3 regions of the Actinosynnema sp. NPDC059335 genome follow, and region 3 is predicted to be linked to each of the others. Evidence: riboswitches for the same ligand, from Rfam matches in the RefSeq annotation. Region 3 holds a riboswitch; each other region holds the start of a gene.

Region 1 (7,538 bases), on a different contig from region 3:
GTCAGCTCCGAGTTCCTGACCATGAGCGGCTCGAAGTTCTCCACCTCCCGCGGCACGGTCATCTACGTGACCGACTTCCTCAAGGAGTTCGGCCCGGACGCGCTGCGCTACTTCATCTCCGTGGCCGGCCCCGAGAACCAGGACACCGACTTCACCTGGGAGGAGTTCGTCCGGCGGACCAACTTCGAGCTGGCCAACGAGTGGGGCAACCTGGTCAACCGGTCGATCTCGATGGCGCACAAGAACGTCGGCGCGGTGCCGAGGCCGACCAGCCCCACGCAGGCCGACCACGAGTTGCTGGCGCTGTCGCGCGCCGCGTTCGACGTGGTCGGCGGGCACCTGCGCCGCTCCCGGTTCAAGCAGGCGTCCACCGAGGCGATGAAGGTCGTCGGCGCGGCCAACCGCTACCTGTCCGACCAGGAGCCGTGGAAGCTCAAGGACGACCCGGAGCGCCGCGACACCGTGCTGCACACCGCGTTGCAGGTCGTGCAGGACGCCAACGCCCTGCTGACGCCGTTCCTGCCGCACTCGGCGCAGAAGGTGCACGAGGCGCTGGGCGGCACGGGCGTGTGGGCGGCCCAGCCGGAGCTGACCGACGTGGCCGACCTGGACGTGCCGGACCGCCACTACCCGGTGCTCACCGGCGACTACGCGGCCGAGCAGGCGACGTGGGCGTCCACCCCGATCGAGGTGGGCCGCCCGCTGGCCAAGCCCGCGCCGCTGTTCGCGAAGCTCGACCCCGAGCTGGGCGAGACCGGGCCCGAGTGGGCCCCGATCGTCCGGTGACGCGGCCGGCGACCCGTCGGGTGACGCGTCGGGCGACCCGTCCGGTGACGCGCGCGACGCGGCGGCGGACGTGACCAAGCGCCGCGGCGAACGGCCACCGGTGCCGGAGGCGCTGCCGGCGCCGGTGGTCGACGCCCACACCCACCTGGACGCGTGCGGCGCGAAGACGCCCGAGCAGGTCCGCGAGGTGGTCGACCGGGCCGTCCAGGCGGGCGTGGACCGCGTGATCACCGTCGCCGACGACCTCGACGCCGCCCGCTGGGCCGCCGAAGCCGCCACGTGGGACGACCGGGTGTTCGCCGCCGTCGCCCTGCACCCCACCCGCACGTCGGTGTTCGGCGAGGCGGAGCGCGCGGAGCTGGAACGGCTCGCCGCGCTGCCGCGGGTCGTCGCGATCGGCGAGACCGGTTTGGACTACTACTGGGACTACGCGCCAAAATCCGCCCAGCACGAGGCGTTCCGGTGGCACATCGACCTCGCCAAGCGGGTCGGCAAGCCGCTGATGATCCACGACCGGGACGCGCACGACGACATCCTGGCGGTGCTCGACGCCGAGGGCGCGCCGTCCACAGTGGTCTTCCACTGCTTCTCCGGCGACCTCTCCTTCGCGCGCGCGTGCGTGGAGCGGGGGTTCGTGCTGTCCTTCGCCGGCACGGCGACGTTCCGCAACGCCCACGCGCTGCGGGAGGCCGCGCGGTGGGCGCCCGACGAGCACCTGTTGGTGGAGACCGACGCGCCGTTCCTCACGCCCCACCCGTACCGAGGTCGCCCGAACGAGCCCTATTGCGCCAACTACACCCTGCGCGACCTGGCGACGTTGCGTGAGATCGACCCGGGGGAGCTGGCCACCAAGATCACCCGGAACGCCGAACGTGTCTTCGATCTTGGTGACCGGGTGGAGTCGTAGTGCTCCTTACGACAAATGGCGGACGGACTTGCTCCCCTAACGGAGTGACTGAACTCACAAGGGTTGTCGGGGTGTTGGCACAACCCCCGCGCACCCGTTACGGTCCCGTGACCGTGCCCCGAGTCGCACTCCGGGGCGCACCCGCAGTCGGGGCGGGTCACGTTGACACCAGAAGCGAGAAGCCGACGAGCGCAGGAGATGCCGGAGATCACCAGCTGACCACCGACACGACCGTGCGTGCGGCCGGACTTCGCGCCTTCAGGAGGTATGGCAACCCGTGAACTCGTTCAACGAGGACACCGACTGGTTCACCCCCGTGCAGCCGACACCCGTGACCGGGGTCGGCGTCCTGGACAGACCGGGGCCGCCGTCCGAGTGGGACACCGCGGTGTTCACCATCACCCCGGACGACGTCCTCGAAGTGCTCGGGCCGGACGCCGACGAGCTGCTGGCGAACGCGAACGTCGACGTCGACGAGCTGATCCGGCTCATCAACGCCGAGACCACGCTCCTCCCCCCGATCATCCTCCCCGACGAGGTCTCCCAGGACCGGGTCGCGGGCGGTCTGGCCGCCGAGCGGCCGAGCGCCCCGCCGGCCGCCCTGGTCGAGGCCGCCGGGAAGTGGAAGCGGCGCTTCCTGAAGGCCGCGGTCGCCACCGTGCTGGTGACCATCTCCGGCGGCGGCGCCACCGCGATCGCGATGGACAAGTCCGTCACGGTCGACATCGACGGCGAGGCCAAGACCGTCCGCACCTACGAGTCCACCGTCGGCGAGATCCTGGCCGACGAGGGCATCACGATCGGCGAGCACGACGCGCTCTCCCCGTCCCCCCAGGCGAAGGTCGGCGACGGCGGGAAGATCTCGCTGGACCGCGGCCGCCTGGTGAAGGCGACGGTCGACGGCGAGCAGCGCGAGGGCTGGGTCCGGTCCGTGACCGTGGACGAGGCGCTGGAGCAGCTGCGGATCGAGGACGAGGGCGCGTGGCTCTCCCACGACCGCAACATGGACGTCCCCCTCGACGGCCTCTCGCTCGAGGTCAAGAGCCTCAAGACGATCACGCTCTACGACGGCGGCAACGAGCCCCGGCAGCTGCGCACGACGGCCGTGACCGTGGACGAGCTGATGAAGGCCGAGAACCTGACCCTCGGCCCCGAGGACAGGCTCGAGACCGCCGCGGACCTGCGCATCACCAACGGCGCCGAGGTGCACATCACCCGCACCGGCGTGTCCGTGATCAACGCGACGGAGGCCATCCAGCCGCCCGTCGAGGAGGTCAAGGACGACACGTTGATGAAGGGCCAGAAGGAGGTCCTGGACCCGGGCGAGGCCGGCGAGCAGATCGTCACCTACCGCGTCACGGTGAAGAACGGGGCCGAGGTCGGCCGCGAGAAGCTGGGCGCGAAGGTCACCAAGGAGCCGAAGCCGAAGAAGGTCAAGGTCGGCACCAAGCTCCCGCCCGACGGCGAGATCTGGGACCGGCTGGCCTACTGCGAGGCGACCGGCAACTGGGCCATCAACACCGGCAACGGCTACTACGGCGGCCTGCAGTTCAACAAGGGCACCTGGGACGCCTACGGCGGCAGCCAGTACGCCGCGTACCCGCACCAGGCGACCCGCGAGCAGCAGATCGCGGTGGCCACCAAGCTGCGCGACGCGCGCGGCGGCTACTCGGCGTGGCCCCACTGCCAGCAGAAGCTGGGCCTGCCGTAAGAATGCACGGGTGACTGAGGACCCGACGTCGGCCGGGCCGGGGAGCCACCTCCTCGGCCCGGCCGACGTCCGTCGGCTGGCCGCCGAGCTGGACGTGCGCCCCACCAAGAAGCTGGGGCAGAACTTCGTGCACGACCCGAACACGGTGCGGCGCATCGTGGCGGCGGCCGACCTGCGCCCCGACGACGTGGTGCTGGAGGTCGGGCCCGGCCTCGGCTCGCTGACGCTGGCGCTGCTGCCCTCCTGCCGCGCGCTGGTGGCCGTGGAGATCGACGGGGTGCTGGCGGAGCGGCTGCCGGTGACCGTCGCGGAACGCGCCCCCGGCCTGGCCGACCGGCTGTCGGTGGTGCACGAGGACGCGATGCGGGTCACCGCGGACCGGTTGCCGGTGGAGCCGACGGCCCTGGTGGCGAACCTGCCCTACAACGTGGCCGTGCCCGTGGTGCTGCACCTGCTGGCCGTGCTGCCGTCGCTGCGCACCGGCCTGGTGATGGTGCAGTCGGAGGTGGCCGACCGGATGGCCGCCCCGCCGGGCAGCAAGGTCTACGGCGTGCCCAGCGTGAAGCTCGCCTGGTACGCCGACGCCCGCCGCGCGGGCGCGGTGCCGCGCTCGGTCTTCTGGCCCGTGCCCAACGTGGACTCGGCGCTGGTCGCGTTCGACCGCCGCGCGCCGCGGTCCGCCGTGGACCCGAAGCGGCTGTTCGCGTTGGTGGACGCGGCCTTCGCCCAGCGGCGCAAGATGCTGCGCGGCGCGCTGTCCGGGTGGGCCGGTTCGGCGGCCGAGGCGGAGCGGCTGCTCGTCGCCGCCGGGGTGGACCCGGCGGTGCGCGGCGAACAATTGGACGTCAGCGACTTCATCCGGATAGCCGAAGCCGCGTCCCATAGCTAGTCGATGATCTTTCGGCCGAAAGTGTGATTTGCCGGACGATCCTGTTTCGGGCTTGCGTCAGCCGGTCCTCGTCGGGTCTACTCGTGGTGCCATCCCGAGCGGCCGAGAGACCTGGCTCCACGACGCCGCAGCAACCACCCCCCCATGGGGGCAGGTGCTTCAGCCAGGATCGATGGAGGATCACGTGCCCAGGATGCGAATGCTCACCCGACGTCGGGTCGTCGACCACGGCCGCCGCACGTCCTCGGGCTGTCGCAGCTGCCGCTGAGCACCTAGGCGCCTTCGAATCCTCGCGTCCTTCTTCAGGACACCTTCTGAGCTGAGCCGCCGGTCGCGCACGCCCCGAGCCGTGCGCCGCCGCATGCAGTCGTGGAGCGAAAACGTGATCACTGTCGAGAACCTCACCAAGACCTTCCCCGGGAGTACCGGCCAGGTTCGCGCGCTGGACGGCGTGAACCTGGACGTCGCCGCGGGCACCGTCCTCGGCGTCGTCGGACCCAGCGGCGCGGGCAAGTCGACGCTGGCCCGCTGCGTCGCGCTCCTGGAGCGCCCCGACAGCGGCGCGATCCGGGTCGACGGCACCGACCTCGTGTCCCTCGACGGCACCGCCCTGCGCGCCGCCCGGCGGCAGATCGGCGTGGTGCCGCAAGGGGATTCGCTGCTGCGCCAGCGCACCGCGGCGGGCAACGTCGCGCTGCCGCTGGAGGCCGCGGGCGTGGCCGGCCCGCAGCGCCGCACCCGCGTGGCCGAGCTGCTGGACCTGGTCGGCCTGACCGACAAGGCCGGCTCGTACCCCGACCAGCTCTCCGGCGGCCAGCGGCAGCGGATCGCGGTCGCGCGGGCGCTCGCCGCGTCGCCGTCGGTGCTGCTGGCCGACGAGCCGACGTCCGCCCTGGACCCCGACACCACCGGCTCGGTGCTCACCGTGCTGGACCGGGCGCGGGCCGAGCTGGGCGTGACGGTGCTCGTGGTGACGCACGACATGGGCGTGGTCCGGCGGATCTGCGACGACGTCGCGGTGCTGGAGGACGGCCGCGTGGTGGAGCACGGCAAGGTGCTCGACCTGGTGTCGGACGCGACGAGCCGCACGGCCGCGTCGCTGCTGCCCGCCGTGGACCAGAACCCGGCGCAGGAGGGCGCGTTCGACCGGGTCGCGGACGTCGTGCTGGTCGGGTTCGCCGCGGTCGGCGCGTTGCTGCCCGAGGCCACCGGCCGGTTCGGCGTCGAGCTGAACCTGCTCGGCGGCGGCCTCACCCGGCTCGGCGAGACGCCGGTGGCGCGGTTCCGCGTCGGCCTGAAGGGCGAGCGCGCGGACTCGGCGCTGGAGTGGATCTCGGAAGCGGGCGGCTCCGTGCGCCGGACCCTGTCGGGTCCGCAGGGAGTAGCTGCGTGAGGTCTGCAACACCCTGGTCCACCGTGTTCGACGACGTGCTGGTCGCCACCGGCGAGACGTTGTACATGGTGGTCGTCTCCACCCTGATCGCTGTTCTGCTCGGCGCGCCGGTCGGCATCTGGCTCCAGCTCACCGCTCCCGGTGGGCTGAAGCCCCGGCCGGTGCTCCACAAAGTGCTCGGGTTCGTCGTGGACCTGGGCCGCTCCATGCCGTTCCTGGTCCTGCTGGTGGTGCTCACCTCGCTGACCAGGCTGCTGCTCGGCAGCACCATCGGACCCACGGCGGCCATCGTGCCGCTGGCCGTCGGCGCGATCCCGTTCGTCGGCAGGCTGGTCCAGAACGTGCTGGCCGAGGTGCACGTGGCGGTGGTCGAGGCCGCCGTCACGACCGGGTCGTCCACGCTGCGGATCGTGCGCAGCGTGCTGCTCCGCGAGTCGTTGCCCGCGCTGGTCAACGCCGTCGGCGTGACCGCGATCGCGCTGCTGGGGTACTCGGCGATGGCCGGGGTGGTCGGCGGGGGCGGGCTCGGCGACCTCGCCGTGCGCATGGGGTACCAGCGGTTCAACGACCGCTACCTGTGGAGCACGGTGGTCGTGCTGGCGGTCATCGCGACCGCGATCCAGTTCCTGACCAACCGCGTGGCGCGTGGGGTGGACCGGCGGCGGACGGCGTCCGTCTGAGTTTCTTGTTTTTCGGTTGGTTTGCTCACCCGTTTTGCTGACCCATAAGGAATGAAATGCGTATTCGTGCTGCCCTGCTGGCCGTGCTGCTGACCGCAGTGGGCTGCGGTAGTGGCGACACCGGCGCCGCCTCGGACCCGAACGCGGCGCTGAAGGTCGGCGTGAGCCCCGTGCCGCACGCCCAGGTGCTGCGGTACGTCGCGGAGAACCTGGCCGAGTCGAAGGGCCTGAAGATCGAGGTCGTCGAGTTCACCGACTACGTGCAGCCGAACACGGCGCTGGTGGACGGGTCGCTGGACGCGAACTACTTCCAGACCGTGCCGTACCTGGACACGTTCAAGGCGGAGAGCGGCGCGTCGCTGGAGTGGATCGGGCCGGTGCACCTCGAGCCGCTCGGCGTGTACTCGAAGAAGCACAAGTCGCTGGCCGACCTGCCGAACGGCGCGAAGGTGGCGGTGGCGAACGACGCGACGAACGAGGCGCGCGGGCTGAAGCTGCTCCAGGACAACGGGCTGATCAAGATCAAGGCGGGCGCGGAGAAGACGGCGACCATCCGGGACGTCGAGGACAACCCGCGCGGGCTGGAGTTCGTCGAGCTGGAGGCCGCGCAGCTGCCCCGGTCGCTGGACGACACGGACGCGTCCGTGGTCAACGGCAACTACGCCATCGACGCCGGCCTCAAGCCCGCGTCCGACGCGTTGGTGCTGGAGAAGGCCGAGGGCAACCCGAACGCGAACGGGCTCGTCACGCGGGCCGAGCTGAAGGACGACCAGCGGATCAAGGACCTGCTCGCGCTGCTGCAGTCGCAGCAGGTCAAGGACTACATCAAGGAGACCTTCGCGGGCTCGGTCCTCCCCGTCTGACCCGAGAGCCGTCCCTCCACACCCGCGTGAGTCCTACGTTCGCGTCGCGTGAGTCCTACGTTCAGGTCGTGCGTGTCCTACGTTCGCGTCGGGTGTGTCCTACGTTCGCGTCGTGCGTGTCCTACTTCAGGTACCCCGAGTTGAACGTTCAGGATGAGGGAGAAGGGCGAAAGCGTCCTCGCCGGACGGGCAGATCAGCAGGATGACGGGGTTCGGTGGTTCGGTGCGGTTGCGTCGTTGGTCGGGTTTCGTGTCATCCCGCCGACCTCCACGAGGGCTACCGCACGTGTCAAGGGGGCGGTTCCAGCG
Region 2 (10,795 bases), on a different contig from region 3:
CCAGGGTCGTGGAGGAGTTCCGCACGGCGGGCCTGGCCCACGTGCTCGCCGTCAGCGGCGCGAACCTGGCGATCCTCTGCGGCGCGGTCCTGTTGCTGCTGAGGCTCCTCCGGGTCGGTCCGCGGGGCTGCGCGGTCGGCGCGATGGCGGCGTTGGTCGGGTTCGTCGTGCTGGCCGGGCCGGAGCCGAGCGTGCTGCGGGCCGCCGTGATGGGCGCGGTGGCGTTGCTCGCGCTGGTGCTGGGACGGGAGCGGTCGGCGTTGCCGGCGCTCGCGGCCTCGGTGGTGGTCCTGGTCCTCTACGACCCGGAGCTGGCCACCGAACCGGGGTTCGGCCTGTCCGTGGCGGCCACAGCGGCGCTGGTGCTGCTCGCGCCGAGGTGGGCCGCCGCCATGAAGGAGCGGGGCGTCCCGGTGGGCTTCGCCGAGGCGCTGGCGGTGCCGGTGGCCGCGAACCTGGCCACCGCGCCGCTGGTCGCCGGGCTGTCCGGCCAGGTGAGCCTGGTCGCGGTGCTGGCGAACCTGCTGGTCGCGCCGGTCGTGGCGCCCGCCACGGTGCTCGGTGTGCTGGCCGCCGTGCTGGCGCAGGTGCACGACCAGGCGGCCAGGCCGGCCGTCGAGGTGGCCGGCCCGGCGGTGGGCTGGCTGATCACGGTCGGCCGGCACGCGGCGGCGGTGCCGGGTGCGGCGGTCGGGTGGCCGGGCGGCTGGGTCGGCGGGGCGTTGCTGGCCGGGGTGCTGGTGCTCGGCTACGTGGTCGTCAGGGTGCGCCGGCTGCGGGCGTTGGTCGCGGCGGCCGTCGTTGGCGCGGTGGTGGTGGCCGTGCCGGTCACCGTCGTCTCGCCCGGTTGGCCGGCGCCCGGCTGGTCGGTCGTGGCGTGCGACGTGGGCCAGGGCGACGCGGTCGTCCTCGCGACCGCCGAACGCGACCGGGCGGTGCTGGTCGACACGGGACCGGACCCGGTGCCGGTGCTGTCGTGCCTGCGCCGGCTGGGGGTGCGCCGCATCCCCCTGGTGGTGCTCAGCCACCTGCACGCCGACCACGTCGGCGGGCTGGCGGCGGTGATGGCGGAACGGGGCGTGGGCGCGGTGGCCGTGGGGCCGTCGCGGCAGCCGGACTGGGCGTGGGAGGAGGTGCGGGAACAGGCGCGGGCGGCCGGGGTCCGCGTGGTCGAGCTGGGCGCGGGCCGGCGGCTGAGCTGGCCGGGGCTGCGGCTCGACGTGCTGGGTCCGCGTGCGGACCCGGTGGGCGACACGAACACGGCGGTCAACGACGCGTCGCTGGTGCTGCGGGCCTCCACCGCGGCCGGGCGGGTGCTGCTGACCGGGGACGTCGAACTGGCCGGGCAGGCGGACCTGCTCGGCGGGCACGTGGACCTGCGGGCCGACGTGCTCAAGGTGCCGCACCACGGCTCGCGGTACTCGTCGCCCGCGTTCCTCGCGGCGGTGCGGCCGCGCATCGCGTTGGTGAGCGTCGGCGCGGGCAACCGCTACGGCCACCCCAGCGGGGTGCTGGTGGACGCGTTGACGAGCAGCGGCGTGCTGGTGCTGCGCACGGACCGGGACGGCGACACCGCCGTCCTGGCCGGCCCGGACGGGCCGAGGGTCGCCCGCAGAGGCGGCGGCCCGACCGACAACGGACAAGGGGAGATCGATGAAGAACGACGTGTGGGTCCGATTGCACTCCGGCTGGGCCCCGCAGGGCGGCAACCGCGCGATCGCCTGGGCCCTGTGGCAACCCGGCTACGTCGCCGAGCCCTGGCCACGCGAGCAGCTCCGGCCCTCGTTCACCTACTACGTGTGCGAGGACCTGCCCAAGGGCGAACGGGGCATCGTGGCCAGGGCCACCGCCACCGGCGTGGTCCGCCTGGCACAGGTGCCGTCGGCCGACTCCGCCTACCGCCTGGTCGCCGACGCGTTGTTCGACGACGACCTGGCGATCCCGCCGGAGGAGTGGCACTCCGAGCGCTACAACCAGGAGAAGGCGAAACGTCCCTGGCCGCAGATGCTCACCGCGTGGCGCGTGGTCACCGAGCCGGTCGGGCCGCACGTCCTGCCGGAACTGGCCGCGTTCCCGCGCACGGGCTGGCTCCGCACCCCGAGGATCGCCCTGTGACCGGCGGTACCGCGGCCGGGACGTCCGCGGGCCGACGCCATACCGGACCACGGCCGGCGGCCCGACCACCGCCGGTCCGCCGTCCGCCCACCTGAAGGCGGCTCGTGCTCCAGGGGCGTGGGACACCTCCGGCACGGGACGGCGTGATCCGGCCCGTCGCGGGCAGGTCCCGCACGCGCGTCGTCTCGTGCAGCCGACCGTCGGCTCGCGGGTTGCGGCCGCCGGGTGGGGCGGTCGTGCCCACCCGGCGGGCCGGCTGCCGGGTCAGTCCCGGAGGGCCGCGATGACCGCTTCGGCCGAGGGCGGGACGTTGGCGCGGGGGCCGACGCGGTCGCCGAGGGCGTCCAGGGTCTTGAGGCCGTCGCCGGTGATGAGGAGCACCGTCTCGCCGTCCGGGTCGAGTTGGCCGGTCTCGATGAGCTTCTTCGCGGTCGCGACGGTGACGCCGCCGGCGGTCTCGGCGAAGATGCCCTCGGTGCGGGCCAGGAGGCGGATGCCCTCGACGACCTCTTCGTCGGTGACGTCCTCGATCGCGCCGTTGGTGCGGCGGACGGCGTCCAGCACGTAGGGGCCGTCGGCCGGGGCGCCGATCGCCAGCGACCGGGCGATGGTGTCCGGGCGGACCGGGCTGACCACGTCGTGGCCCGCCTTGAAGGCGGCCGAGACGGGGGAGCAGCCGGTGGCCTGCGCGCCGAACACCCGGTAGGGGGTCTGCTCGACCAGGTCGAGCTCGCCCAGTTCGCGGAAGGCCTTGTCCACCTTGGTCAACTGGGAGCCGGACGCGATCGGCACGACGATCTGGTCGGGCAGCCGCCAGCCGAGCTGCTCGGCCACCTCGTACCCGAGCGTCTTGGAGCCCTCGGCGTAGTAGGGGCGGACGTTGACGTTGACGAACGCCCAGTCCTCGTGCTCGGCGGCCAGTTCCTGGGCCAGCCGGTTCACGTCGTCGTAGTTGCCGTCGACGGTGATCAGGTTGCCGCCGTACACGGCGGTCATGAGGATCTTCGCCTGCTCCAGCGTGGACGGCACGAGCACGACCGACTGCCAGCCCGCGCGGGCCGCCGCGGCGGCCACGGCGTTGGCCAGATTGCCGGTGGAGGGACATGCCAGGACCTTGAAGCCCAGCTCACGGGCGGCGGCGAGGGCGACGCCGACCACGCGGTCCTTGAACGAGTGGGTGGGGTTGCCGGTGTCGTCCTTGACCCACACCTTGCGCACGCCCAGGGCCTTGGCGAGGCGGTCGGCCTCGACCAGGCGGGTGCCGCCGGGGTTGGTGTTGGGGTGCGACTCGACGGTGGAGGGCACGGGGAGCAGGCCGCGGTAGCGCCAGATCGACCGGGGGCCCGCCTCGATGTCCTCGCGGCGGACCCGTCCGAAGTCGTAGGCCACTTCCAGCGGCCCGAAACACTCGAGACAGGCGTATTCGGGGGCGAGCGGCGTCTCGTGACCGCACTCGCGACACGACAGCGCGCGGGCGGGACCGAGGTCGAAGGAGGTGGTGGCCGAGGGCACACTGACGGCAGTCATCGCGAGGTATCTCCTCATCTTTCCCGCGCGTCGCGGGTCGGAATTGGCACCGTGATCGCCAGCGGACGCTGTGCGACGGGTTGCCGGGGCTTCTTCGGGCCGATCCCTCTGCCCCTCTGGATGAGCGGTATTCGGTTGTGGCTTCAACTTACGTCACCATCCCGACCCTCAGCCAGAGACGTCCACCATCCGGACGTCGGCCGGCCCGTGGGAGGATCGCGGCGTGAGTTCGTCCGCTGACACGCCCGACGCCGTGCACCTGGTCGTCGGCGAGGAGGAGTTGCTGGTCGAGCGCGCGGTGCGCGGTGCGCTGGCGGCGGCCCGCCAGGCCGATCCGCAGGCCGACCTGACGCGCGTCCGCGTGACCGATCTCACCCCGCCTGAGCTGGCCGAACTGGTGAGCCCGTCGCTGTTCGCGGAGGGGCGCGTGGTCGCGCTGGAGGCCGCCCAGGAGGCCGGCAAGGAGATCGCCGACGCGGTCGTCGCCTACGCCAAGGCGCCGGCCGACGGGGTGACGCTGGTGGTCGTCCACAGTGGCGGCGGGCGGAGCAAGGCGGCCAAGGAGCTGCCCGCGGCGCTGCGCAAGGCGGGCGCGCGGGTCACCGAGTGCCCCAGGATCACCAAGGCGGCGGACCGGGAAGCGTTCGTGCGCAACGAGATCCGGGCGGCGGGCGGCGGCAAGGCCGACCCGGAGGCCGTGGCCGCGCTGATCGAGGCGGTCGGGTCGGACCTGCGCGAGCTGGCGGCGGCGGCGTCGCAGCTCGTCGCCGACACCGGCGGCAAGGTCGACGCCGAGGCGGTCCGCCGCTACCACCGCGGGCGGGCCGAGGTGACCGGGTTCGCGGTCGCGGAGAAGGCCGTGATGGGCGACCGGGCCGGCGCGCTGGAGGCGCTGCGGTGGGCGATCCAGCTCGGCGTGCCGCACGTGCTGGTCGCCGACGCGCTGGCCGACGCGGTGCGCACGATCGCGCGGGTGTCCGCGGTGGGTCGGGGCGACCCGTTCAAGCTGGCGAGCGAGCTGGGCATGCCGCCGTGGAAGGTGAAGAAGGCCCAGGGGCAGTCACGCGGCTGGGAGGACCGGGGGCTGGCGGCCGCCATGACGGTGGTCGCGGACCTGAACGCGGACGTCAAGGGTGTCGCGGCGGACTCCGGCTACGCCCTGGAACGCGCGGTGCTCAAGATCGTCGCAGCGCACGGACGGCGCTGACCCACCACAGGCGGGAGCCGGACAGGCCCGCGCTCACCGGCCGCCGGCACGAAAAAGCGCCGCCCACCCCGGCGTGGGGTGGGCGGCGCTCCGGCGTGAGGACCGGATCAGATCTGGTTGGCGCGCCGCGCCAGCGCCGACTTCTTGTTGGCGGCCTGGTTGGCGTGGATGACGCCCTTGGTGACGGCCTTGTCGAGCTTGCGGGAAGCCTCCCGCGCCAGCGCGACGGCCTTCTCCTTGTCACCGGCCTCGGCGGCCTCACGGAACTTGCGGATCGCGGTCTTGAGCGACGACTTGACGGCCTTGTTGCGCAGGCGCGCCTTCTCGTTGGTCTTGATCCGCTTCATCTGGGACTTGATGTTCGCCACGCGAAAGCCACCTTTTCCTCGGTCTCGGGGTCGCACCGCGCCTGTCACCGGCTCCGCCCCCGAAGGGGCGGTCTTCCTCCACAGCGGAATGCCGCGCGGTACGGCCGAGAAGGATATCAGGGCAGCTCACCGCACCGTGAATCGAGTCCCGTCACCACACCGCGGACCGGGTTCGTCACCGCACCGCGCGTCGAGGCCGGTCACCGCATCGTGGGCCGGCTTCGTCACCGCACCGTGAACCGGGCCCGCCCGTCGCCGACCACCACCTCGTAGTCGCCCCTGGCCACCTCGGGCTTGCCGGAGCCGTCCATGTCGCCGGCCGTCACCGCGAGGCGCTTGACGTCGAACACGACCTCGACCGCCCGCTGCTCGCCCGCCTTCAACGCCACGCGCGTGAAGCCGACCAGGCGCTGCTGCGGCGTGAGCACCTTGCTCACCGGCTGGTGCACGTACACGGGCACGACGAGGGTGCCGTCCCGGCCCCCGGTGTTGGCCACCGTCACCGACACCTCGACCTGACCGTCCCGGCGCACCTCGGCGGACGCCAACTTCGGCGCGGACGTGGTGAACGTCGTGTACGACAGGCCGTGCCCGAACGCGAACGCCGGGTCGTACGCCGAGCTGGGCGCGGTGTTCGCGCCACGCGGCTGGTCGTAGGAGAACGGCTGGTCGCCGACCGTCTTCGGCCACGACACCGGCAGCCGGCCGCTCGGGTTGACCGTGCCGAAGAGCACGTCGGCGATCCCCGACCCGCCCTCGGAGCCGGGCAGCCAGCCCGCGAGCAGCGCCGGCGCGTCCGCCACCGCGCCCAGCACCATCGGCCGGCCGGTCAGCAGCACGACCACCACGGGCTTGCCGGTCGCCCGCACGGCGGCCACCAGGCCCTGCTGCTCGGCGGTCAGCGCCGGCTCCTCGGTGTCCGCCTCGCCCTCCGCGCCCTGGTCCTCGCCGAGCACCACGACGACCGCGTCGGCGTCGGCGGCCTGGGCGACCGCGTCGGCCTGGGTGGGTGCGCTCACGACGTTCGTCGCCGGGGCGGCGGCCTTGATGCCCTGGAGCACCGTGACGGCCGGCGGCACGGGGGACGAGGCGGGCACGCCCTGCCAGCCGATCGACCAGCCGCCGAGCTGCCGTGCCACGGAGTCGGCCGAGTCGCCGGTCACCACGAGCTTGCCCGCGCTCTTCGACAGGGGCAGCACGCCCTCGTTGCGCAGCAGCACCGCGCTCTCCGCCGCCGCCTGCCGGGCCAGCGCCCGGTCCGCGCCGTTGACGATCGCGTCGGCCTTGGCCGCGTCCACGAACGGCTTCTCGAACAGCCCCAGGTCGAACTTGAGCTTCAGGATGCGCCGCACGGCCTGGTCGATCCGCTTGCCGGGGACCGCCCCGCTGCGCACGGCCGCCAGCAGCCCGGTGGTGAACTCGGCCGCGTTCGACGGCTCCATCGCCATGTCCACGCCCGCGTTGACGGCCATCGCGATGGCCTCCTGGTAGTCCGCCGCCACGTGGTAGCGGTCCACCAGGAACCGGATGTCCTCCCAGTCGGTGATCGCCACGCCGCGGAAGCCCATCCGGTCGCGCAGCTGCGTGGTCAGCAGGTACTTCGACGCGTGCGCGGGCACGCCGTTGACCGCGCCGGAGTTGATCATCACCGTGCCGACGCCCGCGTCGAACTGCGGCTGGAACGCCGGCAGCACGGTGTCCTGGAGGTACCGGATGGGCAGCTGCGCGGGCGCGCGGTCGTGGCCGTTGAACGGCTCCGAGTAGCCCGCGAAGTGCTTCGCGGTCGCGGTGAGCTTCGCGGTGCCGTCGGTCGGGTCGCCCTGCTGCCCGCGCACGTTCGCCGCGGCCAGCTCGCCGGCCAGCACCGGGTCCTCGCTGTAGGTCTCGTAGTAGCGGCCCCACCTGGTGTCGCGCGCGATGTCGGACACGGGCGCGAAGTTCCAGAACACGCCGGTCGCGCGCATGGCCCGGCCGGTCGACTCGCCCAGCTGTCGCATCAGCTCCGGGTCCCACGTCGCGCCGAGGCCGATCTGGTGCGGGAACATGGTGGCGCTGAGCACGTTGTTGTGGCCGTGCACGCCGTCCGCGCCGTAGAGGACCGGGATGCGCAGCCGGCCGTGGTCCAGCGCGTACTTCTGGATGGCGTTGGTCATCTCGGCCCACGCGCGGGGCGTGTTGGGGCTCGGCGCCTCGCCGCCGCCGGACAGGATCGAGCCGACCTTGGCGTCCTCCAGCACGGCCTTCATGCAGTCCTCGCGCAGCGGACCGGGGTTCCACTCGCAGTTGCCGCGCAGCTTGCCCACCCGGATCTGCGTCATCTGGCCGACCTTCTCCTCCAGCGTCATCCGCTTGAGGAGGTCGTCGACCCGCCGGTCGACGGGCGCCCGCGCGTCCAGGTAGCCCTGCCCGGTGGGCTCCATCACGCCGCTGGCCTGCGCGCCGGTGACCAAGAGGGCCATCGTGGCCAACGCGGCCACGATGGTCCGCTTGCGGGATCTCAACACCGAGAACCTCCAGGTGGATCGGGGGTACGCCCGGGAACACCCTCTCTGTGTGAAACCGCCCACAACAGGGCTGAACGGCGCATTCTGGGAGCGCTCCCACCCCGGTAAGGCATGAAATGCAGTACGCCCGTCTTGTTTCATGGGCGCGTGACCGCCGCACTCGACTGGCCCGGCTTCGGGCACATCTCGCTCGCCGCCCTGCTGTTCCTCTGCCTCGCCGCCGCCCTCGCGGGCGCGGTCGACGCCGTGGTGGGCGGTGGCGGACTGATCCAGCTGCCCGCGCTGCTGCTCGTCGCGCCCGGCGGCCAGCCGCTGTACGCGCTGGCCACCAACAAGATCGCGTCCGTGGTCGGCACGGCCGCGGCGGTGCGCGCCTACTCGCGGCAGACCCCGATCGACTGGTCGTCGGCGCTGCCGATGGCGGTCGCCGCGTTCGCCGGCGCGGTGGGCGGCGCGGCGTTCGCGGGCGCGTTGGCGCCGGGAGTGCTCAACGGCGTGGTGCTCGTCGCGCTGGTCGGCGTCGGCCTCTACACCTGGCGCAAGCCGGAGCTGGGCGTCGCCGAGGCGCCGAGGTTCAGCCGGGCCGCGCAGGTCGCCGTGATGGCCCTCGGCGGCGCGGTGGTCGGGTTCTACGACGGCCTGGCCGGGCCGGGCACCGGGGCGTTCCTGGTGTTCCTGCTCGTCGGCCTGGTCGGGTTCGCGTTCCTGCGCGCCTCGGCCACGGCCAAGGTGGTCAACGTGGCGACCAACCTCGGCGCGCTGCTGTACTTCGTCCCGGCCGGGAAGGTGCTGTGGGGCCTGGGCCTGGTGCTCGCGCTGTGCAACGTGACGGGCTCGGTCTTCGGCGCGCGGCTCGCGGTGCGGCGGGGCTCCGCGTTCGTGCGCCGCGTGTTCCTCACCGTCGTGGTGGCGCTGGTGGTCAGTCTGGGGTGGAAGGCGGCGGTTGGATGACCCGGAACGTCGCGCCCATCGGGTCGCCGACCGTGGTGAACCGGCCGAACCGCGACTCGACCACGTCGCCGACCGTGACGCCGCCCAGCTCGCGCACCCGCCGGGCGGCCGCGTCCGCGTCGGCCACCGCGAAGTAGGTCATCCAGTGCGGCGGGATCTCCGCGGGGATCTCGTTGGCCATGCCGAACACGCCCGCCACCGGCCTGCCGTCCACCCGCAGCTGCGTGTACGGGATGTCCGGCAGCGGGTCCAGGCCCACGCCGAACACCTGCCGGTAGAACTCGGCCGCGCCGAACGCGTCCCGGGTGGCCAGCTCGTTCCACACGACCGAACCGGGCTCGTTGACCACGTACGCGCCGATGTGCGTGCCCGCCTCCCACAGCCCGAACGCCGCGCCGTACGGGTCCACCGCGATCGCGCCGCGCCCCGGCCCGCCGGTGTCGAACTCCGGCACGAGCACCTTGCCGCCGTTGGCGTTCAGCTTCTCCACCGACTCGTCCAGGTCGTCGGTCGCCAGGTAGGTCGTCCACACCACGGGGAACATCGCGTCGGACGGCATCTCGCCGAACCCGGCCACGGGCAGCCCGCGCACGAGCGCCATCGTGTAGTGCCCGGTCTCCGGGCCGCCGACCTCGAACTCCCAGCCGAACAGGCCGCCGTAGAACGCCGCGGTGGCCTGCCGGTCGGTGGTCATCATGTCCACCCACGCGGGCGTCCCGGGCGCGTACGGGGAGGTCAGCTCGCTCATCCGGCCAACGGTCGCACCGGCCGCCGCACGCCGCGAGTCGATCAACGCCGGGACGCGCGCCGGCGGTCCGCAGCAACGCCGGGACGCCGCCGGGGCAGTGGCCCGCGACGCCGGGACGCCGCCGGCGCGGTGGTCCGCACCGACGGCGTCGGGTCACCCGGCCGGTCCGTCCCCGCGTTCGGCGGGGTTCTTGCGCGGACGGCCGCGCCTGGGTTGGTCGCCCGCGCCGTTGGGCAGGCGGCCGGCTTCGGCGAGCGCGCGGCGCAGCAGGAACTCGATCTGCGCGTTGGTGCTGCGCAGCTCGTCGTTCGCCCACCTCGTCAGGGCGTCGTGCACCGCCGGGTCGAGGCGCAGCAGGACGCTCTTGCGCTCGGCCACGTCAGGTGTAGAGCGACCCGGCGTTGACCACGGGCTGCGTGGATCGGTCGCCGCAGAGCACGACCAGCAGGTTGGACACCATCGCCGCCTTGCGCTCCTCGTCCAGGTCCACCACGTCCTCCTCGGCGAGCCGGTCCAGCGCGAGCTGCACCATGCCGACCGCGCCCTCCACGATCCGCGTCCGCGCCGCGACCACCGCGCCCGCCTGCTGGCGCTGGAGCATCGCCTGGGCGATCTCCGGGGCGTAGGCGAGGTGCGTGAGGCGTGATTCGATCACCTTCACGCCGGCCGCCTCAACCCGGGCCGCGATCTCCGCCGACAGCGTCTCGGTGATCTCGTCCGCGTTCTCCCGCAGCGACAGGCCGGACTCCTCGTGGTTGTCGTAGGGGTAGCTGGTCGCGATGTGCCGCACCGCGGTCTCGGTCTGGATGCCGACGAACCGCACGAAGTCGTCCACCTCGAACATGGCCCGCGCCGTGTCGTCCACCTGCCACACCACCACGGCGGCGATCTCGATCGGGTTGCCGTCGGCGTCGTTGACCTTCAACGTCGCGGTCTCGTGGTTGCGGATCCGGGTGGAGACCTTGGCCCGGGTGCTGAACGGGTTCGCCCAGCGCAGCCCGTCCTGGCGGACCGTGCCCGTGTAGCGGCCGAGGAACTGCAGCACCCGCGCCTCGCCCGGCGCCACGGTGAACAGCCCGCGCAGCCCGATGCCGCCGCCGGTGAGGACGACCAGCCCGGCGACCGCCGCGGGCACGTTCGGGTCCTCCGGGTCGGGGACCACCGACACGACCACCAGCAGCACCCCGACCGCCAGCGCCAGCAGCCCGATGAAGAACGCCAGGATGCCGGGCGCGGCGACCGCCGCCTTCTCCCGCACCGCAGGCGCGGGCATCCGCACCGCCACGTCCGTCGTCGCGTCCATGTCCCACCTCTGATCTCATATCGCGTGCTTAGCAAAGTGATATCACTTTTTTTCGCCGCACGGCAAGTCGCG
Region 3 (10,795 bases):
GCCCTTCGCGGAGCCTGGCCAGCAGCACGCGCTCGTGCGCGGTGGTCCGCTCCCAGTGCCGGCCCAGCACGTCGCAGGCGACGGCCAGGGCGTGCACGCCCACCACGTTCGGCGTGCCCGCCTCGTGCCGCTCGGGCACCGCCGACCAGGCCACGCCCAGCCGGTCCCCGTGGTCGGTGACGCGGGCCGTCGCGCCGCCGCCGACCAGGTAGGGCTCGGCGGCCTGCAACCAGTCGGACCGGCCGACCAGCGCGCCCGCGCCGAACGGCGCGTAGACCTTGTGCCCGGACAGCACGGTGTAGTCCACGTCGAGCGCCCGCACGTCCACCGGCCGGTGCGGCGCGAGCTGGGCGGCGTCGAGGGCGATCCGGGCGCCGTGCCGGCGGGCGACCCGGGCCAGCTCGGCGACCGGCCACACCTCGCCGGTCACGTTGGACGCGCCGGCCACCACGACCAGCCGGGGGCCGACGGGGGCCTCGCGCAGCGCCCGGTCCAGGTCCAGGGTCGCCTGGGCGGGCGAGGCGGGGGCGCGCAGGCGGCGCACGTGCGGACCGCGCCACGGCAGCAGCGCGGCGTGGTGCTCGGTGTCGAACAGGATCACGGCCGTGTGCCGGGGCAGGCTCCTGGCCAGGAGGTTCAACGCGTCGGTGGTGTTGCGGGCGAACACCACGGCGTCGGTGTCGCGGGCGTTGAGGAACCGCCGGACGGACGCGCGGGCCTGCTCGTAGACCTTGGTGCTGACCTGCGAGGCGAAGCCCGCGCCCCGGTGCACGCTCGCGTACCAGGGCAGCACCTCGTCCACCGCGTCGCGCACCTGCTCCAGGCACGGCGCGCTGGCCGCGTGGTCGAGGTTGGCGTACTCGACGCGCTCGCCGGTGACCAGCGGCACGCGCAGCGACGCGCCCACCACCCGCGGCAGCGCCGCCTGCTCGGGGCCGGCAACCGTGGTGCGGGGAACTGCGATCGTCATGACGCCCTCCGGAGGGTCCGGGACCCCGTCACCAGAGGGAGCCCGCGCTTGCCGGACGCCCTGCGCGCCAGGCCAGGTCCTCACCAGGGGCACCCCACCGCGGTTGGAGGGTTGCCGGCCAGCGAGCCTGGGCTTCGCGCTGGCACTCATGACCTTCGCCCCGACGCTAACGCAGCCCGCTCGCTCCCGTCGAGCGGCGTTCACATCCTGGGAGCGGAACGTCAGGGCAGGCCGACGTCGCCCTTCCAGCGGGCGTACCGGCCCGCCCGGTCGACGGCCCGGATGCGCTGCTCGGTCGCCGTGCGCATGGCCTCCGTGCACACCACGAGCAGTTGGTCGTGCTCCTGGAGCCGGGTCGTCGGCTGCGGCGTGAAACCCTGCTCGTCGCGCACGACCAGGCTCACCGAGGACCCCGGCGGCAACCTCAGCTCGGACAGGTAGACGCCGTGCAGCTTGGAGCCGGGCTGGATGCGGACCTGGAGCAGCTCCGCGCCGAGCGCGTCCAGCGCCGACGAGTCCACCTGCACCTCGTGCGCCTCGCCGGACTTGACCAGCCGCAGCCACTTGGCGAGCCACGGCAGGGTGGTGCCCTGGACCACGGTCAGCACGACGACCAGCACGAAGACCGCGTCGACCAGCCGCTGCGCGCCCGGCACCTGGCCGATCAGCGGGATGAGGGCGAACACGATCGGCACGGCGCCGCGCAGCCCGGACCACGACACGAACACCTGTTCCCGCCAGGGCACCCGGAACGGCAGCGAGGCGAAGAACACCGACAGCGGCCGGGCCAGCAGCACCAGCACCGCGCCGGCGACCAGCGCGGGCACCAGCGCGTCGAGCAGCCGGTCGGGCGAGGCGTACAGGCCGAGCAGCACGAACAGCCCGATCTGCGCGACCCAGCCCAGCCCTTCGGCGAACGACAGGGTGTCCGACCGGTGCGGCAGCCGCGCGTTGCCGAGCACCAGCGCGGCGGTGTAGACGGCGAGGAAGCCGGACGCGTGGGCGAGGTCGCCGAAGGTGTAGGCGAGCAGGCAGACGGCGACCGTGGCCAGCGGGTACAGGCCCGTGGCGGGCAGCGCGGCCCGGCGCAGCGCGACGCCGCCGACCCAGCCGAGCGCGATGCCGATCAGCCCGCCGGCGACCAGCTCGTAGACCATCAGCAGCGGCGCGGTCCAGGTGATCGGGTCGGGCGAGGCGAGCAGCACGACGGCGATGTAGACCGGGGCGTCGTTGATGCCGGACTCCAGCTCCAGCGCGCCGATGAGCCGCTTGCCGACCCCGACCCCGCGCAACACGCTGAACACCGCCGCGGCGTCGGTGGACGACAGCACCGCGCCCCACAGCAGCGCCGTGCGCCAGTCCATGTCCAGCAGGAAGTGCAGCGCGAACCCGGTGACCGCGATGCTCACGCCGACGGCCACCGTGGACAGCGTGATGCCCAGGCCCAGCGCCGGTCTCACGGCGTTCCACCGGGTGGTGAGGCCGCCCTCGGTGAGGATCAGCACGAGCGCGACCGTGCCCAGCGACCGGGTGAGGTCCGCGTCCTCGAACTGGATGCCCAGGACCGCCTCGCCGAGCAGCACGCCGATGCCGAGGTAGAGCAGGAGCGACGGCAGACCGAGCCGGATCGAGACCCGCACCGCGATGACCGAGATGAGCAGAACCGCGGCGGCGATGCCCAGGTAGCCCGTCACACCGCCCACTCGACCTCCACGCGTCGTCCACCCTCGTCACTCGACGGGGTCATTCTCCCTGGTCCCCCCGATATGGACTAATCCGGCACCGCGACGCAGCGTCACCAGTCGAACGCCCCTAGCGCGACGCCCGCCGAACCGGGCACGGTGAAGATCGGGTCCGCCGCCCCGGTCACCTCCCTACCGTCCCCGAGACACCTTCCCTGCGGGAGTCACCGTGAAGTTGCGCACGATCTCCATCGCGCTGGTCACCACCGGCGCGCTCCTGGGCTCGGGCCTCGGCTCGGCCACCGCCGCGCCACCGCCGTCCGCCCTGGCCGGGCCGAACATCCCGGTCTCCGCCGTCCAGGCCGACCTCGCCCAGCTCCAGAGCATCGCCACCGCCAACGGCGGCAACCGGGCGCACGGCCGGCCCGGCTACCTGGCGTCGGTGAACTGGGTGAAGTCCAAGCTCGACGCCGCCGGCTTCACCACCCGGGTGCAGTCGTTCACCAGCAGCGGCGCCACCGGCTACAACCTCATCGCCGACTGGCCCGGCGGCGACCTGAACAACGTGGTCATGGTCGGCGGGCACCTCGACAGCGTGACGGCCGGTCCGGGCATCAACGACAACGGCACCGGCTCGGCCGGGCTGCTGGAGGTCGCGCTGGCCGTGCGGTCGAGCGGTTTCCAGCCCACCAAGCACCTGCGGTTCGCCTGGTGGGGCGCGGAGGAGCTGGGCCTGGTCGGCTCGACGTACTACGTGAACTCGCTGTCCACCACGGACCGCTCGCGGATCGACGCGTACCTGAACTTCGACATGATCGGCTCGCCCAACCCCGGCTACTTCGTCTACAGCGCGTCCGGGCAGCCGTCCGGGTCGCTGGCCCTCCAGCAGACGTTGCAGGGTTACTTCACCTCGATCGGCGTGCAGACCGAGCTGACCAGCGTGGGCGGCCGGTCCGACCACGCGGCGTTCGCACGGGCCGGCATCCCCGTCGGCGGCACGTTCACCGGCGCGGAGGGCATCAAGACGTCCGCCCAGGCGCAGAAGTGGGGCGGCACGGCGGGCACCGCGTTCGACCGCTGCTACCACCGCTCGTGCGACACCACGGCCAACGTGAACGCGACCGCGCTGGACCGCAACACCGACGCCATCGCGCACGCGGTGTGGACGCTGGCGGCCTAGTCCCCCAGCAGCCGCGCCAGCACCTCGGCGGCGGCGGCCGGGGCGGGGTCCACCAGCACGACCTTGTCCCGGCCGCGCTCGCCCGCGACCACCGCGACGTCCTGCCGGCGCACGCCGAACGCCTTGGCCAGCGCCCGCCGCACGGCCTCGTTGGCCTTGCCCTCCACGGCCGGCGCGGCGACCGCGACGACCAGCGCGCCGTCGCCCCACCGGCCGCCGACGGCCTCGCGCTTCGCGCCGGGCTTGACCCGGACCGCGAACCGGAACGGGTCAGGCACGCGACACCACCGCCGCCAGCGTCTCCTCCAGCAGCGCCGGGCGCTCCCCGAGCACGTCCGGCGCGGCCGACAGCAACTGCGCCTGCCCGAGGTAGGCGGAGTAGGCGAGCACGGCCCGCCGGCGCGCCACGTCGGCGGGGAACCCCAGCTCCCCGAACAACGCCTCCAGGTAGCCGAGCCGGCGGTCCGTGACGCGCCGCAGCACCGGGGCCACCGCCGGGTCGTCCTTGGCGGCGAGCATGGCCAGTTCCACCGCGCTGTGCCGCGTGCGTTCCAGCACGGTCCCGAACAGCAGCCGCAGCCTCGCCGCCGGCTCCGCCACCGACTCGACCAGCTCGATCACGGCCTCGGTGTGCTCGCGCTCCCAGCGTTCGAGGGTGGCCTTGAGCAGGGCTTCGCGGTTGGGGAAGTGCCAGTAGGCGCTCCCCTTGGTCGCGCCGAGCCTGGCCGCGAGGGGTTCCACGGCGACCGCCGCGACGCCGCCCTCCGCCAGCGCCCGCAACGCCACCGCGGTCCAGTCGTCGCGCGTCCGCCGTGCCATGACTCCATACGCTACCGTATGGTGTCGGACCATACGGTCCCGTACGGAGGTGGTCGTGATGATCCGGAACGTGCACACACGCCCGATCCCCGACAGCGCGGCGCTGGTCGACCGGCTGGTCGAGCTGTGGCCGTCCGACCGGTGGCCCGCGCTGGTGCTCGACCGCCCGCTGGGCGTGGGCGCGGACGGCGGGCACGGGTTCGTCCGCTACCGCTGCACCGCGCACGTGCCCGGCCGACGGGTCGAGTTCGCGTTCGACCCGACCATCGGCATGGTCGGCACCCATGTGCTGGAAGCGGTCCCGGGCGGGTTGCGGCACACTCTGACCGGTCGGCCGCGCGGCCTGATGCGCCTGGCCTGGCCGCTGGCCGTGCGGTGGTTGCACGACGCGCTCATCGAAGACCTGCTCGACAACGCGGCCCGCGCCGCCGGTCGGCCGCCCGCCCGGCCGGCCCGGTGGTCGGCGTGGGTCCGGCTGCTGCGCACGGCGGCGGCCAGGAGGGGTGACCGGCGACCCGCCTGACCGTCTTTCCTCCACAACCCCCGGTCTCGTCCGTCTTCCCGGTACCGGGACCAGAGGGGGGAGGGTTCGTGACGCCGGAGGATCCCGACGACCACGCGGCCACCTTCAGCGACTTCTACCACCGGGAGCGCACCAGGCTGTTCCGCTTCGCGGCGGTGATGTCCCCCCACCTGGACCACGAGTCCGCGGTGCAGGAGGCGTTCGTGACCGCGTGGCGCCACTGGCCGGTGATCGCCCCGAGGTCCAGACGTGCTTGGCTGGTGAGGACGATCCGCAACCTGCTGGTGGACCAGGCCCGCCGGCGGGAGCTGCCGGGGGACCTCACCGACGAGGTCGTCGCCCGGCAGCGCGGCACGTACCGCGTCCTGGTGCCCCGGCAGCGGGACGCCGAGACGTGGCACGAGCTGGTCAGCACGCTGGCCGCGGTCGCGAACCTGCCGGACCACCTGCGCACGGCGCTGGTGCTGCGGTTCTGGGACTTCGACGACGGCGAGATCGCCGACGTGCTGGGCTGCCGGCGGTCGTCGGTGCGGCGGTACGTGTCGCACGCGAGGGCGAAGGTCAGCGAGCAGGTCGGCAACACCGAACGCCGGGTGCGCGGCTCCCAGCGCGGGAAGGAGACGTCATGAGCGACGAGCTGGACCCCCGGCTGGACCACCTGCGCGCGGAGCTGGCCGAGGCCATCCCGGAGGATCCCGGCCGGGACGAGCTGGGCGTGGCGGCGATCATGGCGCAGGCGTCGCGGTACGAGCGGCAGGCCGCCCTGGTCGTGGCCGCGCAGGAGGGCTCGAAGGCCGCGCTGGACTCCCTGGTCGCCGAGCTGACCCCGCTGGTGTGGCACGTGGCCCGGGGCAACGGCCTGGACGAGACCACCGCCGAGGACGTCGTGCAGACGGTGTGGCTCAGCCTCCTGCGCCACCTGGAGCGGCTGACCGAGCCGCGCGCCGTGGCCGGCTGGCTGATCGTCGCCACCCGGCGCGAGGCGCAGCGGGCCTGGCGCGACCGCAACGGCCGCCCCGCCCTGTCCACCGACTCGGCCGTGGACATGCCCGACGACCGCTGGCTGCCGGAGCCGGAGGCGCTGCGCGACGACCGCGACCGCCGCCTCTGGCGCGCGTTCAACGCCCTGTCCCGCCGCTGCCAGGAACTGCTCCGCCTGACCGTGCTGGCGGGTCGGGCGGAGTACCGGGCCGTGGCCGAGGCCCTGGCCATGCCGCGCGGCTCCATCGGCCCGACCCGGGGCCGGTGCCTGACCCAGCTGCGGAACAGCCTGGAGCGCGACGACGTGCTGTGACGGCCCGGTCGGCTCGGCCGCCCCCGCGGCACCAGCTCGGCGGGGAACGCGCTGTCCACCCACACCGAGTCCGGCGGGAACCGGGACACATCCATGCCGACGCGGGCGGCGACCGCCTCCCGCACGGCGTCGGGTTCGCAGTGCCGGAACAGCGTCACCGCGCGGTCGCGCACGACCGCCAGGTGCTGATCAGCCCTTGGAGACGGACCTCGCCCCGGACGACGAACCGCGAGCCGCGCGTCCACCGACCCCGGCTCCCCGCGCAGCGGGGTCGACGAGTTGTCCACAGGTCAGCGCCGAGCGGCTGACTTCGTCCTCCCCCGCCGGCAGGACAAAAGCAGGGGTCCCCTTGGCGGGGACCCCTGCGCGGCGTAGGTGGCAGTGCTCAGATCCGGGCGACCGGGCGTGGTGCTCAGATCCGGGCGACCGCGACCCGGACCTTCTGCCCGTCGCCGACGACACCGTCCGACCCGTGGTCGACCTCGCCGTACTCGACGGACCCCGCCAGGGTCTCCTCCTGCACGAACGCCTCGAACCGGCGCACCGCGTCCGCCACCGCGTCGGGCAGCCGCAACGTCAACGCGATCCGGTCCGACACCTCCAGCCCGGCGTCCTTGCGCGCCTGCTGCACCACGCGCACCAGGTCGCGCGCGACGCCCTCGGCGGCCAGCTCCTCGGTCACCTCGGTGTCCAGCACGACCAGCCCGCCGCTGTCGGGCAGCGCCGCCGTCGCGCCCCGGTCCGTGGCGACCAGCCGCTGCTCGTACTCCTCCGGGAACAGCTCGATCCCGGCGGCCACGACCTTGCCGTCCACCTCCTGCCAGTCACCGGCCTTCACGGCCTTGATGACCTTCTGCACGTCCGGCCCCAGCCGGGGCCCGGCGGCGCGGGCGTTGACCGCGAGCTGGAAGTGGCCGTGCGCGTCCACGTCCGTGGTCAGCTCGACCTCCTTGACGTTCACCTCGTCCCGCAGGACCTCGGTGAACGGCTCCAGCTGCGCCACGTCCGCCGCCGCGATCACCAGCCTGGCCAGCGGCAGCCGCACCCGCAGCTTGTTCGACTTGCGCAGCGACAACGCCGTGGACGCCACCTGCCGCACCTGGTCCATCGCGGCCACCAGGGCGTCGTCCGCGGGCAGGTCCGCCGCCACCGGGTAGTCGGTCAGGTGCACCGACCGGCCGCCGGTCAGCCCCCGCCACACCGACTCCGCGGTCAGCGGCAGCAGCGGCGCGGCCACCCGGCTCACCACCTCCAGCACGGTGTGCAGCGTGTCGATCGCGTCCCGGTCGCCCGACCAGAACCGGTCGCGCGAACGCCGCACGTACCAGTTGGTCAGCACCTCCAGGAACTCCCGGATCGACGCGCACGCGCCCGAGATGTCGTAGGCGTCGAGCTGCGCGGTCACCCCGGCGACCAAGTCGTGCGTCTTCGCCAGCACGTACCGGTCCAGCACGTGCTGCGAGTCCGTCCGCCAGCGCCCCTCGACCCCCTCCGCGTTGGCGTACAGGGCCAGGAAGTACCAGGAGTTCCACAGCGGCAGCACGGCCTGGCGCACCGCGTCGCGGATGCCGCGCTCGGTCACCACCAGGTCGCCGCCGCGCAGGATCGGCGACGCCATCAGGAACCAGCGCATCGCGTCCGAGCCGTCCCGCCGGAACACCTCGTTGACGTCCGGGTAGTTCTTGCGCGACTTGGACATCTTCTGCCCGTCGTCGCCCAGCACGATCCCGTGCGCCACGCAGTTGCGGAACGCGGGCCGGTCGAACAACGCCGTCGCCAGCACGTGCATGGTGTAGAACCAGCCGCGCGTCTGGCCGTTGTACTCGACGATGAAGTCACCGGGGTAGTGGTCCTCGAACCACTCCGCGTTCTCGAACGGGTAGTGCACCTGCGCGAACGACATCGAGCCGGACTCGAACCAGCAGTCCAGCACCTCCGGCACCCGGCGCATGGTCGACTTCCCGGTCGGGTCGTCGGGGTTCGGCCGGGTCAGGGTGTCGATCACCGGCCGGTGCAGGTCGGTCGGGCGCACGCCGAAGTCGCGCTCCAGCTCGTCCAGCGAGCCGTACACGTCCACCCGCGGGTACTCCGGGTCGTCCGACACCCACACCGGGATCGGCGAGCCCCAGAACCGGTTGCGGGAGATGTTCCAGTCGCGGGCGTTCTCCAGCCACTTGCCGAACTGGCCGTCCCTGATGTGCTCGGGCACCCAGTTGATCTGCTGGTTCAGCTCGACCATGCGGTCCCGGAACTTCGTCACCGCGACGAACCACGACGACACCGCGCGCTGGATGAGCGCGTTGTCGCACCGCCAGCAGTGCGGGTACGGGTGGTCGTAGGTCTCGTGGCGCAGCAGCAGGCCCGCTTCCTTCAGGTCGCGGATGATCGCCTTGTTCGCCTCGAAGACCTGCAATCCCTCGTACGGCGGCACCTCGGAGGTGAACCGGCCGTGCGCGTCCACCGGCACGACGACCTCGATGCCCGCCGCGTCCGTGACGACCTTGTCCTCCTCACCGAAGGCGGGCGCGATGTGCACCATGCCCGTGCCGTCCTCGGTGGTGACGTAGTCGGCGGCCAGCACCTGGTGCGCGTTCTCCCGGCCGAGGAAGAAGCCGAACGGCGGGGTGTACTTGCGGCCCACCAGGTCGGAGCCCTTGCAACGGGCCACGACCGGCGGCTCCTCGCCCAGCTCGCGCGCGTACGCCGCGACGCGGGCCTCGGCGAGGAGGTAGCGCTCGCCGTTCGCCTCGACCGTGACGTAGTCCACGTCCGGGTGGACGGCGGCGGCCAGGTTCGACGGCAGCGTCCACGGGGTCGTGGTCCAGACGAGGGCCAGCTCGCCGGTCTCCAGGCGCAGGCCGACGGTCACCGCCGGGTCCTGCCGGTCCCGGTAGGTGTCGTCCATCTTGGTCTCGGTGTTGGACAGCGGCGTCTCGCAGCGCCAGCAGTACCAGAGCACCCGGAAGCCCTCGTAGACCAGACCCTTGTCCCACAGGGTCTTGAAGGCCCACATGACGCTTTCCATGTAGTCCAGGTCGAGGGTCTTGTAGTCGTTGTCGAAGTCCACCCAGCGGGCCTGCCGGGTCACGTAGTCGCGCCACTGGTCGGTGTACTGGAGCACCGACGTGCGGCAGACCTCGTTGAACTTCTCGATGCCGAACGCCTCGATCTCGCTCTTGGACGAGAACCCGAGCTGCTTCTCCGCCTCGACCTCGGCGGGCAGGCCGTGGGTGTCCCAGCCGAAGCGGCGCTCGACGTGCTTGCCGCGCATGGTCTGGTAGCGGGGGACGACGTCCTTGACGTACCCGGTGAGGAGGTGGCCGTAGTGCGGCAGGCCGTTGGCGAAGGGCGGGCCGTCGTAGAAGACGAACTCGTTCGCCCCGTTGTCGCCGGCCGGGCGGGCCTCGATCGACGCCTGGAACGTCCCGTCGGACTTCCAGAAGTCGAGCACGCCCTCCTCGAGGGCGGGGAAGGACGGCTGGGAGGGAACGGACCCCTCGCCTGCCTTCGGGTAGGCCATCGTGCAGCTCCTCGCGTGCGTCCAACCGGCTCACGGGGACGACACGCCGGGCACGGCGCACCGCGGTACCACCCCGCTTGCCAGGGCGCGAAGGCTCTGGCCTCTCTTTTCGACGGCTGTGACGGGCCGCACCCGTCCGGTTCTACTGAGGTCCGCTGGACCCGTTCTTCCGGAGGCTCCCCGGTGATGGCCGGATCGACGCCGTGCTGCACCCAGGGTAGCCGAACCGCGCAAACCACTTCTCCGGGTTCCCGCGCTGGAGGCTCGCCGCGGCTCGCCCGGTGCTCAGTCCTGGCCGGTGGCCCGCTCGCGGTCGGCCGTCGACCCCTGCTCGCCGGCGCGGTCCCTGTCGGCCGGATCCCGGTCGGCCGAGGGGAGGGTCGCGGCTCGTCGCGCGGCCGCGAGGCCGGCGTCCGGGCGGCACACCGCGCACGGCGTGAAGCCGAGCTGGCGCGCCTCGTTCACCGGCAGTCCCAGCGAGGGCCGTGCGGCCAGCCACGAGCACCCCGCGAGGTGGTAGCGCGGGCGTTCGTCCACCACCCGCACCTCGTCCGTGAGATCGCTCACGACCAACGCGTCGGCGGCGTCCGTGTCCTCCTCGCCCGGCTCCGGTTCTGCCTGATCAGGTGAACTTCGGGGGGCCTCGACCGCAGCGCCCCCGAGCGCCGCGGCGTGATCACCACCGCTAACCTGGTGATCAACGGCTGCGGCGCCGGCAGCCCTGGCGCCCGACCGGCGGCGGAGCCACCAGTCGAGCGCCAAGACCACGGCAGCGGCCCCGCTCGCGCCCACGGACAGCCAGGCCCA

What was found. Region 3 has a riboswitch for S-adenosylmethionine ahead of ACFXGA_RS07210 (aminotransferase class V-fold PLP-dependent enzyme). Riboswitches for the same ligand answer to the same signal wherever they lie in the genome.
Region 1: another riboswitch for S-adenosylmethionine. It lies ahead of ACFXGA_RS22520 (methionine ABC transporter ATP-binding protein); the one in region 3 lies ahead of ACFXGA_RS07210 (aminotransferase class V-fold PLP-dependent enzyme).
Region 2: another riboswitch for S-adenosylmethionine. It lies ahead of thrC (threonine synthase); the one in region 3 lies ahead of ACFXGA_RS07210 (aminotransferase class V-fold PLP-dependent enzyme).

The regions. Positions count from the first base shown of each region.
Region 1 is NZ_JBHYXZ010000073.1:1-7,538, reverse strand. It holds gene metG (methionine--tRNA ligase) at 1-786, shown strand, start outside; gene ACFXGA_RS22535 (TatD family hydrolase) at 857-1,693, shown strand; gene ACFXGA_RS22530 (transglycosylase family protein) at 1,971-3,404, shown strand; gene rsmA (16S rRNA (adenine(1518)-N(6)/adenine(1519)-N(6))-dimethyltransferase RsmA) at 3,415-4,293, shown strand; SAM riboswitch class I at 4,380-4,472, shown strand; gene ACFXGA_RS22520 (methionine ABC transporter ATP-binding protein) at 4,676-5,686, shown strand; gene ACFXGA_RS22515 (methionine ABC transporter permease) at 5,683-6,366, shown strand; gene ACFXGA_RS22510 (MetQ/NlpA family ABC transporter substrate-binding protein) at 6,423-7,229, shown strand.
Region 2 is NZ_JBHYXZ010000057.1:30,009-40,803, reverse strand. It holds partial or broken gene ACFXGA_RS19440 (DNA internalization-related competence protein ComEC/Rec2) at 1-1,619, shown strand, start outside; gene thrC (threonine synthase) at 2,380-3,642, opposite strand; SAM riboswitch class I at 3,654-3,769, opposite strand; gene holA (DNA polymerase III subunit delta) at 3,866-4,849, shown strand; gene rpsT (30S ribosomal protein S20) at 4,957-5,217, opposite strand; gene ACFXGA_RS19420 (glycoside hydrolase family 3 N-terminal domain-containing protein) at 5,442-7,721, opposite strand; gene ACFXGA_RS19415 (sulfite exporter TauE/SafE family protein) at 7,869-8,672, shown strand; gene ACFXGA_RS19410 (VOC family protein) at 8,641-9,420, opposite strand; gene ACFXGA_RS19405 (hypothetical protein) at 9,574-9,798, opposite strand; gene ACFXGA_RS19400 (SPFH domain-containing protein) at 9,800-10,723, opposite strand.
Region 3 is NZ_JBHYXZ010000014.1:76,856-87,650, reverse strand. It holds gene ACFXGA_RS07210 (aminotransferase class V-fold PLP-dependent enzyme) at 1-970, opposite strand, end outside; SAM riboswitch class IV at 1,010-1,124, opposite strand; gene ACFXGA_RS07205 (potassium/proton antiporter) at 1,192-2,673, opposite strand; gene ACFXGA_RS07200 (M28 family metallopeptidase) at 2,882-3,832, shown strand; gene ACFXGA_RS07195 (DUF167 domain-containing protein) at 3,829-4,110, opposite strand; gene ACFXGA_RS07190 (TetR/AcrR family transcriptional regulator) at 4,103-4,651, opposite strand; gene ACFXGA_RS07185 (SRPBCC family protein) at 4,722-5,174, shown strand; gene ACFXGA_RS07180 (RNA polymerase sigma factor) at 5,243-5,803, shown strand; gene ACFXGA_RS07175 (RNA polymerase sigma factor) at 5,902-6,468, shown strand; gene ileS (isoleucine--tRNA ligase) at 6,881-9,988, opposite strand; gene ACFXGA_RS07165 (hypothetical protein) at 10,274-10,795, opposite strand, start outside.